2 regions of the Thermomonospora sp. CIF 1 genome follow, and region 2 is predicted to be linked to the other one. Evidence: predicted binding sites of a transcription regulator. Region 2 holds the regulator's gene; the other holds the start of a gene.

Region 1 (6,568 bases), on a different contig from region 2:
CCGACAGCCCCGCCACCACTCGCAGCAGCACCAGTTCGCGCTGGTGCTCGGGCAGCCGGGTGAGCAGGTCGCGGGCGCGTTCGGCCTCGCTGTAGCGGACCACCGTCTCCTCTGGGCCGGGACGGTCGTCGGGGCCGTCCGGCAGGTCCTCGGTGGGCACCGCCGACCGCACCGCGCTGCGCAGCGCGTCGGCGATCTTGTGCGAGGCGATGCCGAAGACGAAGGACGCGAAAGGACGTCCCATGTCGCGATATCGGGGCAGGGCCGACAACACCGCGATACAGACTTCCTGGGCCACGTCGTCGGCGATGTGATAGTGCCCGGATATGCGCCCCAAACGGGCCCGGCAATAACGCACCACCATCGGCCGCACCTGACTGAGCAATACCTCGATCGCCCCGGGATCGCCCTGCACGGCCAGCGCGGTCAGATCTCCCAGATCCCCCTCATCGGAGGGCGCCGTCGCATGCAAGGCCCGGGCTTCGCTCGTCATCGCACGTCCCCCCGCTCCGATAGCCCCCGCGTCGTGTTCCCGGCGAAGCATCCCTCGGTCACGTAGAGCATGATGCCCAGCGCGGTCGGACATGTCTCCACTGTGCAAGACAACGGAATGGTCACAGTGCGCGGGCCCCCCGCCTAATATCACAAAACGCAATGATTCCATCCCGTAGGGTAATCTCTTTTGGTGCGGGATGGTCGCCGAACGGTCCGCATCGGCCCTCTCCACCCGTTGTGACCGGCAGAAGCCCGGCTTGAAAAGGCGCCGCCCGTCGCCGTTTCTCCGGTATTTCCGAAACAGTCTTCCGACACTTCGCCCGGTCGCGGGCTTTTCGGCCGAGGAGCGCAGGAAATTCTTTTTCAGTCCGCTGCGCCCCGCCCGGGCCGCGCCGGTTCCGCAGCCGTGATCACCCACCTGACCTGCGGAAACGGGACCGGCGCGGCACGCAAGAGGCCGGGCCGCCGCAAATCAGAAACCTCACCAAAAAGGGATCCCCGCCGCAGTCGGCGGGGATCCCCTGCGAACCGGTTGCATCCTCCCTGCTCAGGCGGCCTGCCGCCGCCGGAGCGGAGGGTCAGTGGCCGTGGCCGTGACCGTGGCCGTGACCCGCGGCGGGCTCCTCCTCCTCGGGCTTTTCGACCACCAGGGCCTCGGTGCTCAGCAGCATGCCGGCGATCGAGGCGGCGTTGGTGACGGCCGAGCGGGTGACCTTCACCGGGTCGATGACGCCCTGGGCCACCAGGTCGCCGTACTCGCCGGTGGCGGCGTTGTAGCCGTGGCCGACGGGCAGCTCGGCCACCTTGGCCGTCACGACGTAACCCTCCTGGCCGGCGTTCTCGGCGATCCAGCGGGCCGGCTCCACCAGGGCGCGGCGCAGCGCCTCGGCGCCGGTGGCCTCGTCGCCGGACAGCCCCAGCGTCTCGAAGCCCTCCTTGGAGACGTGCACCAGCGCGCTGCCGCCGCCGGCGACGATGCCCTCTTCGATGGCGGCGCGGGTGGCGGAGATGGCGTCCTCCAGGCGGTGCTTCTTCTCCTTCAGCTCCACCTCGGTGGCGGCGCCCACGCGCAGCACGCACACCCCGCCGGCCAGCTTGGCCAGCCGCTCCTGCAGCTTCTCGCGGTCCCAGTCCGAGTCGCTCTGCTCGATCTCGACCTTGATCTGGCGGATGCGGTCCTCGACGTCCTTGGGGTCGCCGGCGCCGTCGACGATGGTGGTGGTGTCCTTGGTGACGGTGACCCGGCGGGCCCGGCCCAGCTCCTCCAGGCCGATGGAGTCCAGCTTCAGGCCCAGCGCCTCGCTGATCACCTGGCCGCCGGTCAGCACCGCCATGTCGGCCAGCATCGCCTTGCGGCGGTCGCCGAAGCCGGGGGCCTTGACCGCGGCCGACACGAAGGTGCCGCGGATCTTGTTGGCCACCAGCAGCGCCAGCGCCTCGCCCTCGACGTCCTCGGCGATCACCAGCAGCGGCTTCTTGGTCTGGGCGACCTTCTCGGCGATCGGCAGCAGGTCCTGGACGTTGGAGATCTTGCCCTCGTGGATCAGCACGTAGGCGTCCTCCAGGACGGCCTCCATGCGCTCGGGGTCGGTCACCATGTGCGGCGACAGGTACCCCTTGTCGAACTGCAGACCCTCGGTGAACTCCAGCTCCAGGCCCATGGTGTGGGACTCCTCGACGGTGATCACACCGTCCTTGCCCACCTTCTCAAAAGCCTCGGCGATCAGCTCACCGATCTTGCGGTCCTGCGCGGAGATCGTCGCGACGTGGGCGATCTCCTCCCGCTCGCCGACCTCGCGGGCGGACTTGAGCAGCTGCTCGGAGACGTGGGCGGCGGCGGCGTCGATGCCGCGCTTGAGCGCCATCGGCGAGGCGCCGGCGGCCACGTTGCGCAGACCCTCGCGCACCAGCGCCTGGGCCAGCACGGTGGCGGTGGTGGTGCCGTCACCGGCCACGTCGTTGGTCTTGGTCGCCACTTCCTTGGCGAGCTGGGCGCCCAGGTTCTCGTAGGGGTCCTCCAGCTCCACCTCGCGGGCGATGGTGACACCGTCGTTGGTGATGGTCGGCGCACCGAACTTCTTGTCGATGACGACGTTGCGGCCGCGCGGGCCGATCGTCACCTTGACCGCGTCGGCGAGGGCGTTGACGCCGCGTTCCAGGGCGCGCCGCGCGTCCTCGTCGAACTCCAAGATCTTGGCCATGGAAAATTACGTCCTCTCCTGCGTCGAACCTTTTCCCTCACCCGGCCCATGCGCTGGCGGCCTTGGCCGGCGGGCGCCCGCGGGGATTTCGAAACGCACCGCCGGCGGCCGAAGCACGCCGCCGGCCGCGAAGACAAAGTGCCGGAAAAGGTTCACCGCCCCGGCCGCCCACGGGTCGATGCGAGGACGATCCCCACATCCCCGAAAGCTCCCCAAGGCACCCGATGCGCAATGGCGGACGGTGCGGGAGCCCCTGGCCGGCCGGGGCGGTGCATGGCGTTCAGCTGTGGCTTGAAATTACTTCTCGACGATCGCCAGCACGTCGCGGGCGGACAGCACGAGGTACTCCTCGTTGTTGTACTTGACCTCGGTGCCGCCGTACTTGCTGTAGAGGACGACGTCCCCGACCTTCACATCCAGCGGGACGCGGTTGCCCTTGTCGTCGACCCGGCCCGGGCCCACCGCCAGAACGGTGCCCTCCTGCGGCTTCTCCTTGGCCGTGTCGGGGATCACCAGGCCCGACGCGGTGGTGGTCTCGGCCTCAAGCGGCTGGACGACGATGCGGTCCTCGAGCGGCTTGAGAACAACCTTGGTGGCGGTCGTCACGATCTGACCTCCCCTTCGATGGTCCTCGACCGGCCATGAGCAGGGCCGATCGCACTGTGACAGAAGAGGCGACCTGGGACCGGCCTGTCGTCGCGGGTGCCAGACCGACCTTGTCGCATGATTGGCACTCTCAGGGTCCGAGTGCCAGTCATGGAGATTATGCCGTCCCCCTGACCTCGTCAACACAGGCGGGTTTGCGGTCACCGCACCGTCGCTTGCGGCTCGCAAGGCCGTCGGCCTGCCTTCTTCTCCTCGCCGTTTTCCCCGCCGTCCACACCCGCTGATCTGGAAAACCTTCCCGGCGCCCGGTGGGCGCGCCCCGTCGCATCAGTAGGGTCCGGGTGTGGATGTGGCGATATTCCGGCGGCTGCTGGAGGAGACCGGGCAGCGGGTGCTGGCCGAGGCGGCGCAGGCCGATCTGAGCACCACCGCACTGGTGGCGACCGCCTCCCGGCTGCGGGAGCGGTACCCGGCCGAGCTGGTGTCGGCGGCGCTCACCCAGGCGCGGCTGCGGGCCCGGGCGCACGAGAAGTTCGGCGCGGACGCCGCCCGCATGTACTTCACCCCGGCGGGCCTGGAGCAGGCCACCCGGGCGTGCGTGGCCGAGTACCGGGCGCGCCGGTTCGCCGACCGGCTGGGCGGCGGGCCGGTGCTGGACCTGGGCTGCGGCATCGGCGCCGACCTGATCGCCCGGGCCCGGGCCGGGTGCGCAGGCGTCGGCGTGGAGCGCGACCCGCTGACGGTGGAGGTGGCGCGGGCGAATCTGACGGCGCTCGGGCTGGCGGAGCGGGCCTTCGTGCGGCACGGGGATGCGACCGAGGCGGACCCCGCGGGGTTCGCCGCGGTGTTCGCCGACCCCGGACGGCGCACTCTGCGCGGCCGCGTGTTCGACCCCTCCTGTTATGAACCGCCGCTGGATGCGGTGCTGGATCTGGCCGGGCGGGCCCCGGCCGGGTGCGTCAAGGTGGCGCCGGGCATCCCGCACCAGGCCATCCCGCAGGAGGCGGAGGCGGAGTGGATCTCGGTCGGCGGCGACGTCAAGGAGGCGGCGCTGTGGACGGGGGCGCTGGCGGGACGGGCGCGGCGCCGGGCCACGCTGCTGGACGGGCGCGGCGGGGTGTGGACGCTGGCGGCGGCGCGGGATCCGGCGACCGCGCCGGTGCGGGAGTGGGGACGGTACCTGTACGAACCGGACGGGGCGGTGATCTGCGCCCATCTGGTGGCCGAGGTGGCGGCGGCGCTCGGCGGCGGGCTGGCCGATGCGCGCATCGCCTACATCACCGGTGACGACCTGGTCGCCACGCCGTTCGCCACCGCCTATGAGATAGAAGAGGTACTGCCGTTCTCGGTCAAGCGGCTGCGGGCCGTGCTGCGCCGGCGGCGGGTCGGGAGGCTGACCATCAAAAAGCGCGGATCGGCGGTGGACGTGCAGCGGCTGCGCCGGGAGCTGGGCTTTGCCGGCGGGGGCGGCCGGCGCGATGGGGAGGAGCTGACGCTGGTGCTCACCCGCGTGGGCGACTCCCCGGTGGCCCTGCTGACGCATCGACGGCCGCTGGACGTTTCGGCGAGCGGCCCGGCCGGAAGCGCCTGAGAACGGACGTTTCCACTTCTCCGGATACCGAATGGCATCCGCGAATTATGTCCGACAATCACCGGTCATGCCCGATCAATAACCGGGGCGACACGCCGGTCCCGTGAATTTTGCAACGTTCCTTCTCCACAAAATCACTCCCAATACCATTCGGAATCCGTTTTGATGGACCCCGTGACTCGTTCCCAGGCATCCGGAGCACCGGTGGAGGCGGTCTGCCCGCCCCCCGATGAGGCCACCCTGCGCTGGGTGGAGCAGTGCCTCGGCCCGGGTTCCAAGGTCAAGATGGTCCGCCCGCTGACCGGGGGCACGCGCCACGCCAACCACGCGCTGCTGGTGGAGAGCCGCTCCGGCCATCCGCACCGGCTGGTGCTGCGCCGCTGGACCCTTCCCGACCAGACCGCCGGGCAGGAGTTCTCTCCCGAACGGGAGATCGCCGCGCTGGCGCTGCTGGCCGGCTGCCGGCTGCCCACCCCGGAACTGGTGGCCGCAGACCCCGCCGGGGCCTACTGCGACGCCCCGGCGCTGCTGGTCACCCGGCTGATCGGCCATCCGCCCAACCCGGGGACCGAGGAGCTGTCGGAATACCTCATCCAGATGTCGGCCGCGCTGCTGGGGGTGCACTCGCTCAGCGGCGCCGCCACGATGCCGCCCTACCTGCCCTACAACCGGCTGCGGGAACGGGTGCCGCCCGCCCACGCCACCCGCCCCGAACTGTGGGAGCAGGCGTTCGAGCTGGCCGCCCGCCCCGCCCCGGAGGCCAGGCCGCACTTCATCCACCGCGACTACCAGCCGGACAACACGCTGTGGTCCTATGGGCGGCTGACCGGCGTCGTCGACTGGTCCAGCGCCTCCTACGGGCCGATCGGGGTCGACATCGCGCAGATGCGCTGCAGCCTGGCGCTGCGCTACGGCCTTTCGGCCGCCGACGCCTTCCTGGACTCCTTCGACCGGGTCAGCGGCGGCTACGTGCACGACCCCTACTGGGACCTGCGCAGCGTGCTGGACCTGCTGGCCCAGCCGGACGAGCGCCACCTCGGCCGGGCCTGCATCCCGCTGCTGGAGGCGCACCTGGCCGGTTCACTGGCCCGGCTGGGAGTGGCCGTCTGATCAAGGCCGCGTCCTACAGCCGGATCGTCTCCACCGGCAGCGCCGAGTCGGCGGGCAGGTCCAGCGCGGAAGGGGCGGCGCCGGCGGCCACCAGCTCGGCCCCCAGCGCGGCCACCATCGCCCCGTTGTCGGTGCACAGCCGCGGCCGCGGCACCCGCAGCCGCACCCCGGCGGCCTCGCAGCGCTCGGCGGCCAGCGCCCGCAGCCGGGAGTTGGCCGCCACCCCGCCGCCGATCAGCAGGTCCCGCACCCCGTGCTCGCGGCAGGCCGCCAGCGCCTTGGCGGTCAGCACGTCCACCACCGCCTCCTGGAAAGAGGCGGCCACATCGGCGACCGGCACCGGCCGCCCCTCCCGCTCGCGCGCCTCCACCCAGCGGGCCACCGCGGTCTTCAGCCCGGAGAAAGAGAAATCGTAGGTGCCGTCGTCGTACTTGCCGCGCGGGAAGGCGATGGCGTCCGGCCTGCCCTCCTTGGCCTTGCGGTCGATCAGCGGGCCGCCGGGAAAACCCATCCCCAGCACCCGGGCGATCTTGTCGAAGGCCTCGCCGGCGGCGTCGTCCACGGT
Region 2 (6,568 bases):
CCGCCCCCTGCTGGCGGTGGCCGTCACCGTGCTGGTCGTGGCCGTGGGCGTGTCGGCCCCGCAGACCATCGAGCGCATCTCCTCGGCCGGACGGCACGGCCCGGCCGAAGACAGCGGCACGCCCTCGGCGGCGGCGGCCGGCCAGGGCGCGGCGCACCTGCCCGGCCAGGCCCCGCACCCGCCCGGACAAGGGCACTCGCTGCCCCCCGCCTCCGCCGACTCCCCGGTGTCCCAGACGCCCGGGGTCTCCCCGTCGCCCACGTGCCCGCCCGCCGGGCGGCCGACCGATGAGGCGTCCCTGCGGCCCGCTCCCGGCGACCCGCAGCACACGCCTCCGCAGTGCCCCCAGGAGAGCCCGTCACCGACCGCTCCCGAACCGGAGGAGACGACGCCCACGCCTCCCGAGGAGCCGCCGTCGACCCCGCCCGAGGAGCCGCCCACGCCCACGCCCACCGACGAGCCGGAGACGACCGAGGAGCCCTGACCGTCCGGGGCCGCAGGCGGCCCGCTGAGGCCCCCGGCGGGCCTCACCAGCGGCCGGTGGCGCTGAGCAGGATCGCGGCGGCGGCCACGCCGGCGGTGGAGGTGCGCAGCACGGTCGGCCCCAGCCGCACCGCGACGGCACCGGCCTCGGCGAAGCACGCCAGTTCCTCGTCGGTGATGCCGCCCTCGGGGCCGACCACGGCGATGATCTCGCCCTCGGAGGGCAGGTCCACAGCGCGCAGCGGCACGGTGGCCGCCTCGTGCAGCACGATCGCGCGGGCGGCCCCGGCCAGGCGGGCGGCCACCTGCTCGGTGGTGGCCAGCGGCGGGATCTGCGGCAGCCGGCTGCGGCGGGACTGCTTGGCGGCCTCCCGGGCGGTGGTGCGCCACCGGCCGAGCGCCTTGTCCATCCGGTCGGGCCGCCACCGGGTGACGCACCGGGCCGCCTGCCACGGCACGATCTCGTCCACCCCGGCCTCGGTCATGGTCTCCACCGCCAGCTCGCCCCGCTCCCCCTTGGGCAGGGCCTGGACGACCACCAATCGGGGGCTGGGCGGCTGGTGGCGGTGCCGCGCCAGCACCTCCAGCACCAGCCGGTCCTTGCCGGCCACCGCGGCGACCACGCACTCGGCCAGCAGGCCGTCCCCGTCGGTCAGATCCACGCGCTCCCCGGGCCGCAGCCGGCGCACGGTGACGGCGTGCCGTCCCTCCGGGCCCTCCAGGACCACCCGGTCCTCGCGCAGCGCGGTGGAGTCGATGAGGAAGACGGGCGGGCTCACACCCGCCTCCGCGTCAGCGGGGAGGCGGCCGGGAGCGCGGTCGCGTCACCTGCCTGCGTCATGCCCGGCGCACGCCGGGCATGACGGCCCTCCACGGTCACTCGCCGGTCCACGCGGCCGCTAGTGGCCGTTGAAGACGGCCCGCACCCGGGAGAAGAACCCCTGCTGGCCGGGGGCGAACTTGCCGGGAGGCCGCTCCTCGCCGCGCAGCTTGGCCAGCCGCCGCAGCAGTTCTTCCTGCTCTTCGTCCAAATTGGTGGGCGTCTCCACGTTGACGTGGATCAGCAGATCGCCGCGGCCGGACTCGTTGAGGTGGCGGACGCCCCGCCCGTGCAGCCGGATCACCTGCCCGGACTGGGTGCCGGGGCGGATGTCGACCTCCTCGGTGCCGTCCAGGGTCTCGATGGCGACCTGGGTGCCCAGCGCCGCCGCCGTCATCGGGATCTGCACGGTGCAGTGCAGATCGTCGCCCTCCCGCTCGAAGATCGGGTGCGGGCGTTCGACGATCTCCAAGAACAGGTCGCCGGCCGGGCCGCCGCCCGGGCCGACCTCGCCCTCCCCGGCGAGCTGAATGTGGGTGCCGCTCTCCACCCCGGCCGGGATCCGCACCTTGATGGTGCGCCGGGTGCGCACCCGGCCGTCGCCGGAGCACTCGGGGCAGGGCTGGCGGATGACGCTGCCGTAGCCGCCGCAGTGCGGGCACGGCCGCGACGTCATCACCTGGCCCAGGAAGGAGCGGGTGACCTGCTGCACCTCGCCCCGTCCCAGGCAGGTCTCGCAGGTCTCCGGGTGGGTGCCGGGGGCGGTGCCGGCCCCCGAGCACACGTTGCACACCACGGCGGTGTCGATGGCCAGCTCGCGGGTGGTGCCGAAGGCGGTCTCGGCCAGGTCCAGCTCCACCCGCAGCGTGGCGTTGCGGCCCCGCCGGGCCCGGCTGCGCGGGCCCCGCGAGGTCGCCGTGCCGAAGAAGGCGTCCATGATGTCGCTGAACGGGAAACCGGCCGCGCCGAACCCGGCACCGGCGCCGCCGCCGGGCGCGAACGGGTCCGCGCCCAGGTCGTACATCTCCCGCTTCTTCGGGTCGGAGAGCACCTCGTAGGCCTGGGTGATCTCCTTGAAGCGTTCCTGGGTCTCCGGGTCCGGATTGACATCCGGGTGGAGTTCCCGCGCGAGCCGCCGGTAGGCCTTCTTGATCTCGTCCTGGCTCGCGTCGCGGCGCACCCCAAGGATCGCGTAATAGTCGCGTGCCACTTACGACCCCGCGAGGACTTGTCCGACGTAACGTGCCACTGCCCGCACCGCTCCCATCGTGCTGGGGTAGTCCATCCGCGTCGGCCCGAGCACGCCCAGCCGCGCCAGGGGCCGGTCGCCGACGCCGTAGCCGGCGGCGACCACGGAGGTCGACCGAAGACTCTCGTGCGGATTCTCCTTGCCGATCCGCACCGTCAGACTAGACGAATCCCCGACCTCGCCGAGCAACCGCATCAGCACCACTTGCTCTTCCAGGGCCTCCAGCACCTCGCGCAGGCTCTGGGCGAAGTCGACGTTGGCCAAATTGGCGGTGCCGGCGAAGACGACCTTCTCCTCGTGCTTTTCGACCAGGGTCTCCAGCAGCACCGACAGCACGGTGGCGGCCACCTGCCGGTCGTCGGGGGCGACCTGCTCGGGCAGGTCGGCCACCGCGGTCGGCGCGTCCGCCAGCAGGCAGCCGTCCAGGCAGCTGTTGAGCAGGGTGCGCAGCCGCGACACCGACTCCTCGCAGACCGCGCCGGGGGTCTCCACCACCCGCTGCTCGACCCGCCCGGTGTTGGTGATCAGCACCAGCAGCAGCCGCCGCTCGGCGACCGGCACCAGCTCCACATGGCGCACCGACGAGCGCGACAGGGAGGGGTACTGCACCACCGCGACCTGCCGGGTGAGCTGGGCCAGCAGCCGGACGGTGCGGCTGACCACGTCGTCGAGGTCGTAGGCGCCGTTGAGGAAGGTCTCGATGGCGCGGCGTTCGGCCGCCGACAGCGGCTTGATCGTCGACAGCCGGTCCACGAACAGCCGGTAGCCCTTGTCGGTGGGCACCCGGCCGGCGCTGGTGTGCGGCTGGGTGATGTACCCCTGCTCCTCCAGCACCGCCATGTCGTTACGGATCGTCGCCGGAGAGACGCCCAGCGCATGCCGTTCGGCCAGCGCCTTGGAGCCCACCGGCTCGTTGGTGGACACGTAGTCCTCGACGATGGCGCGGAGCACCGCAAGTTTGCGGTCGTCGAGCACGTGGTCACCTCCTTGCGGCCCGCATACTGGCACTCCTTCCCCCCGAGTGCCAAGTCTACGGCGATTCGGGCGAGGTCGGAGGTCCCGGCAGGGTATCCTTTGCCGCCACGCCCACCGGCCGGGGGGAACGCGCCGTCCGGAGTCTCTGCACCGGCCGCGTCGTTAGAGTCCGGTCCGTGCGCAGCAAGGATTATGGCGATGATGTGCTGGCCGACCACCGGCGGTGGTCCCGTAAAAAGCCGATCCCCCGGGTGGCGGCCGAGCGGGACCTGGTGGTGGAGGACGCCGACAGCGGATTCTGCGGCGCCGTGGTGGCCTGCGACAAGCACGGGGTGACGCTGGAGGACCGGTTCGGCAACCGCCGCGTCTTTCCGCTCACCGAGGCCGGCTTCCTGCTGGAGGGCAGGCCGGTGACGCTGGTGCGGCCGCGCCGGCCCGCCGCGGGCCCGCTCCGCTCGGCCTCCGGGTCGATCGCGGTGCCCGGTCTGCGCGCCCGCGTGGCCCGCGAGAGCCGCATCTACGTCGAGGGCGTGCACGATGCGGAGCTGGTGGAAAAGATCTGGGGCCACGACCTGCGCGTGGAGGGGGTCGTGGTGGAGTACCTGGAGGGCGTCGACGACCTTCCGGCGGTGGTGGCCGAGTTCGGCCCCGGTCCGGGCCGGCGGCTGGGCGTGCTGGTGGACCACCTGGTCGAAGGGTCCAAGGAGAGCCGGATCGCCGCTCAGGTGTCCTCGCCGTACGTGCTGGTCACCGGGCATCCCTTCGTGGACATCTGGCAGGCCGTCAAGCCCGCCGTACTGCGTATCGGGGCCTGGCCGCAGGTTCCGCCCGGCGTGCCCTGGAAGGAGGGCGTGCTGGCGGCGCTGGGCTGGCCTCCCGACGTGGGGGCGGCCTGGCGGCGGATCCTCGGCGCGGTGAACTCTTATGCCGATCTGGAGCCGCAGCTGCTGGGACGCGTGGAGGAGCTCATCGACTTCGTCACCGCTCCCGACCCCTCCTGAGCCGCCTGTGGGAGGGCCGCCGCCGGAACCGCAACGGCGCCGAAGAACCCGGCGGGGCCCTCGTCAGGTGAGGTCTCGGACGACGGCGTCGGCGAGCAGCCGGCCGCGCAGGGTCAGCACCGCGCGGCCCCGGCCGAAGTAGGGCTCCTCCTCCACCAGGCCGTCGGCGATGGCCCGCCGCACCGCCGCGTCCTCCAGCAGCTCGGCGGGGCACCCCTCGGCCAGCCGCAGTTCCAGCATGATGCGTTCGAGGCGGCGTTCGGCGGCGGTGAGGACCTCGCGGGCGTGCGCCGGGCTGCGCCCGCCGGCCAGCCGCGCGGCGTAGGCGGCCGGATGCTTGACGTTCCACCAGCGGGTGCCGCCGACGTGGCTGTGTGCGCCGGGGCCGATCCCCCACCAGTCGGCGCCCGTCCAGTACAGCAGGTTGTGCCGGCAGGCGGCGTGCGGGCCGCGCGCCCAGTTGGAGATCTCATACCAGTGCAGGCCGTGGGCGCTCAGCAGCTCCTCGGCCATCAGGTACCGGTCGGCCATCGCGTCGTCGTCGGGGGCGGCCAGTTCGCCGCGCCGCACCCGCGCGGCCAGCCGGGTGCCCTCTTCGACGATGAGGGCGTAGGCAGAGATGTGGTCGGGCTCGGTCTCCAGCGCGGCCAGCAGGGAGGCCCGCCAGTCCGCCGCGCTCTCCCCCGGCGTCCCGTAGATCAGGTCGAGGTTGACCTGCTCGAAACCCGCCTTCCGCGCCCACCGGACGACCTGGGGGATGCGGCCGGGGGTGTGGACGCGGTCCAGCGCCGCCAGCACGTGCGGGCGGGCGCTTTGCATGCCGTAGGAGATGCGGGTGAACCCGGCGGCGCGCAGCTGCTCCAGGTAGCCCTCGTCCACCGATTCGGGGTTGGCCTCGGTGGTGACCTCGGCGCCGGGGGCCAGGCCGAACTCCGCGTCGATGGCGGCCAGGATCCGGCCCAGCTCGCCGGGCGGCAGCAGGGTCGGCGTGCCGCCCCCGAAGAACACCGTGCGCACCGGCAGGTCGGTCTGGCCCAGCACCCGCCGGGCCAGGCGCAGCTCGGCGATCGCGGCATCGGCGTACGAGTCGCGGCTCGCCCCGGGGCCCAGCTCGGCCGCGGTGTAGGTGTTGAAGTCGCAGTAACCGCAGCGGGTCACGCAGAACGGCACGTGCACGTAGCAGGCGAACGGGCGGGCGCCCAGTCCGTCCAGGGCGCTTTCGGGCAGCGCGCCGTCTGCGGGAACGGGGTCGCCATCGGGCAGGGTCGCGGGCACCCTCCAAGTCTGCCCGCAGCCGCCGACCGCCTTGGCCGCTCAGCCGGCCTCGCGGAGCTTGTTCTTCAGCCAGTCGGGGGTGTGCTCTTCCGAGCGGGGGAAACGGGCCAGGTCCAGCAGGTAGGCGGAGGCGGTGAGCGGAGGGTTGAAGTCCGGCTCGTTCTCGTAGTCGAACTCCACGTTGAAGCGCCCGGACCTTTCGACCTCCAGCCGCGCGGTGAACCACGCGCCCCGGTCCTCCCGATAGGTGGCGGCGCGCAGCTCGTCCATGTGCCGCACGGCCCGGCCGGGCGGGACCAGGCGGCGGACGGTGCCGTCCATGCAGACCATCTCCAGCGAGGCGCTGTCGATGCCGACCGTCGCCCGGAAGACCAGGGTCAGCCGCCGCCACCCCGGCGGGGCGGCGGCCCACAGCGCCCGTATCGCGTTCTCGACGGCCTTCCGCTCCTTGTGCGAGCGCAGGAGCTGATCGGTAGGGGTCACGGGAGCCTCCAAGCCGCGCGGGATGCAGGGTGTGACGCTATCGTTCCGGGCCGGTGCCGTGCGGGAGCAGGTCCGCCGCGGCCGCCCGGCGGTCGGAACGCGGCCGGCCGCCCTAATCTGGCGGGAACCGGATACGTTCGGCTGAGGGGGCGGGCCGGCCGGCCCGCATCGTGGTACTCGTAGGGGGCGAGGACATGTGGGGAGCCGGCTCGCAGGCCTACGGGCAGGTGCCCGTCCGGGTGGTGCTGCGCGGCGAGCCGGACGGCTGGCATTACGTGCTTT

The links. Region 2 encodes HrcA, which represses chaperone genes, less so after heat shock. Its sites were predicted from a motif close to TTGGCACTCTCNNNNNGAGAGTGCCAA; they were not measured.
Positions count from the first base shown of each region.
Region 1: groES (co-chaperone GroES) is a predicted target of HrcA. The motif match lies at 3,424-3,450, and genes of this name have one in related genera.

Region 1 is NZ_MOYN02000023.1:635,810-642,377, forward strand. It holds gene BUE48_RS21185 (sigma-70 family RNA polymerase sigma factor) at 1-493, opposite strand, end outside; gene groL (chaperonin GroEL) at 1,074-2,696, opposite strand; gene groES (co-chaperone GroES) at 2,994-3,302, opposite strand; gene BUE48_RS21200 (class I SAM-dependent methyltransferase) at 3,646-4,893, shown strand; gene BUE48_RS21205 (phosphotransferase family protein) at 5,059-6,003, shown strand; gene tsaD (tRNA (adenosine(37)-N6)-threonylcarbamoyltransferase complex transferase subunit TsaD) at 6,017-6,568, opposite strand, start outside.
Region 2 is NZ_MOYN02000022.1:57,858-64,425, forward strand. It holds gene BUE48_RS16160 (hypothetical protein) at 1-484, shown strand, start outside; gene BUE48_RS16165 (16S rRNA (uracil(1498)-N(3))-methyltransferase) at 528-1,262, opposite strand; gene dnaJ (molecular chaperone DnaJ) at 1,383-2,513, opposite strand; gene hrcA (heat-inducible transcriptional repressor HrcA) at 2,514-3,527, opposite strand; gene BUE48_RS16180 (DUF3097 domain-containing protein) at 3,704-4,528, shown strand; gene hemW (radical SAM family heme chaperone HemW) at 4,592-5,803, opposite strand; gene BUE48_RS16190 (antitoxin YezG family protein) at 5,843-6,286, opposite strand; gene BUE48_RS16195 (hypothetical protein) at 6,481-6,568, shown strand, end outside.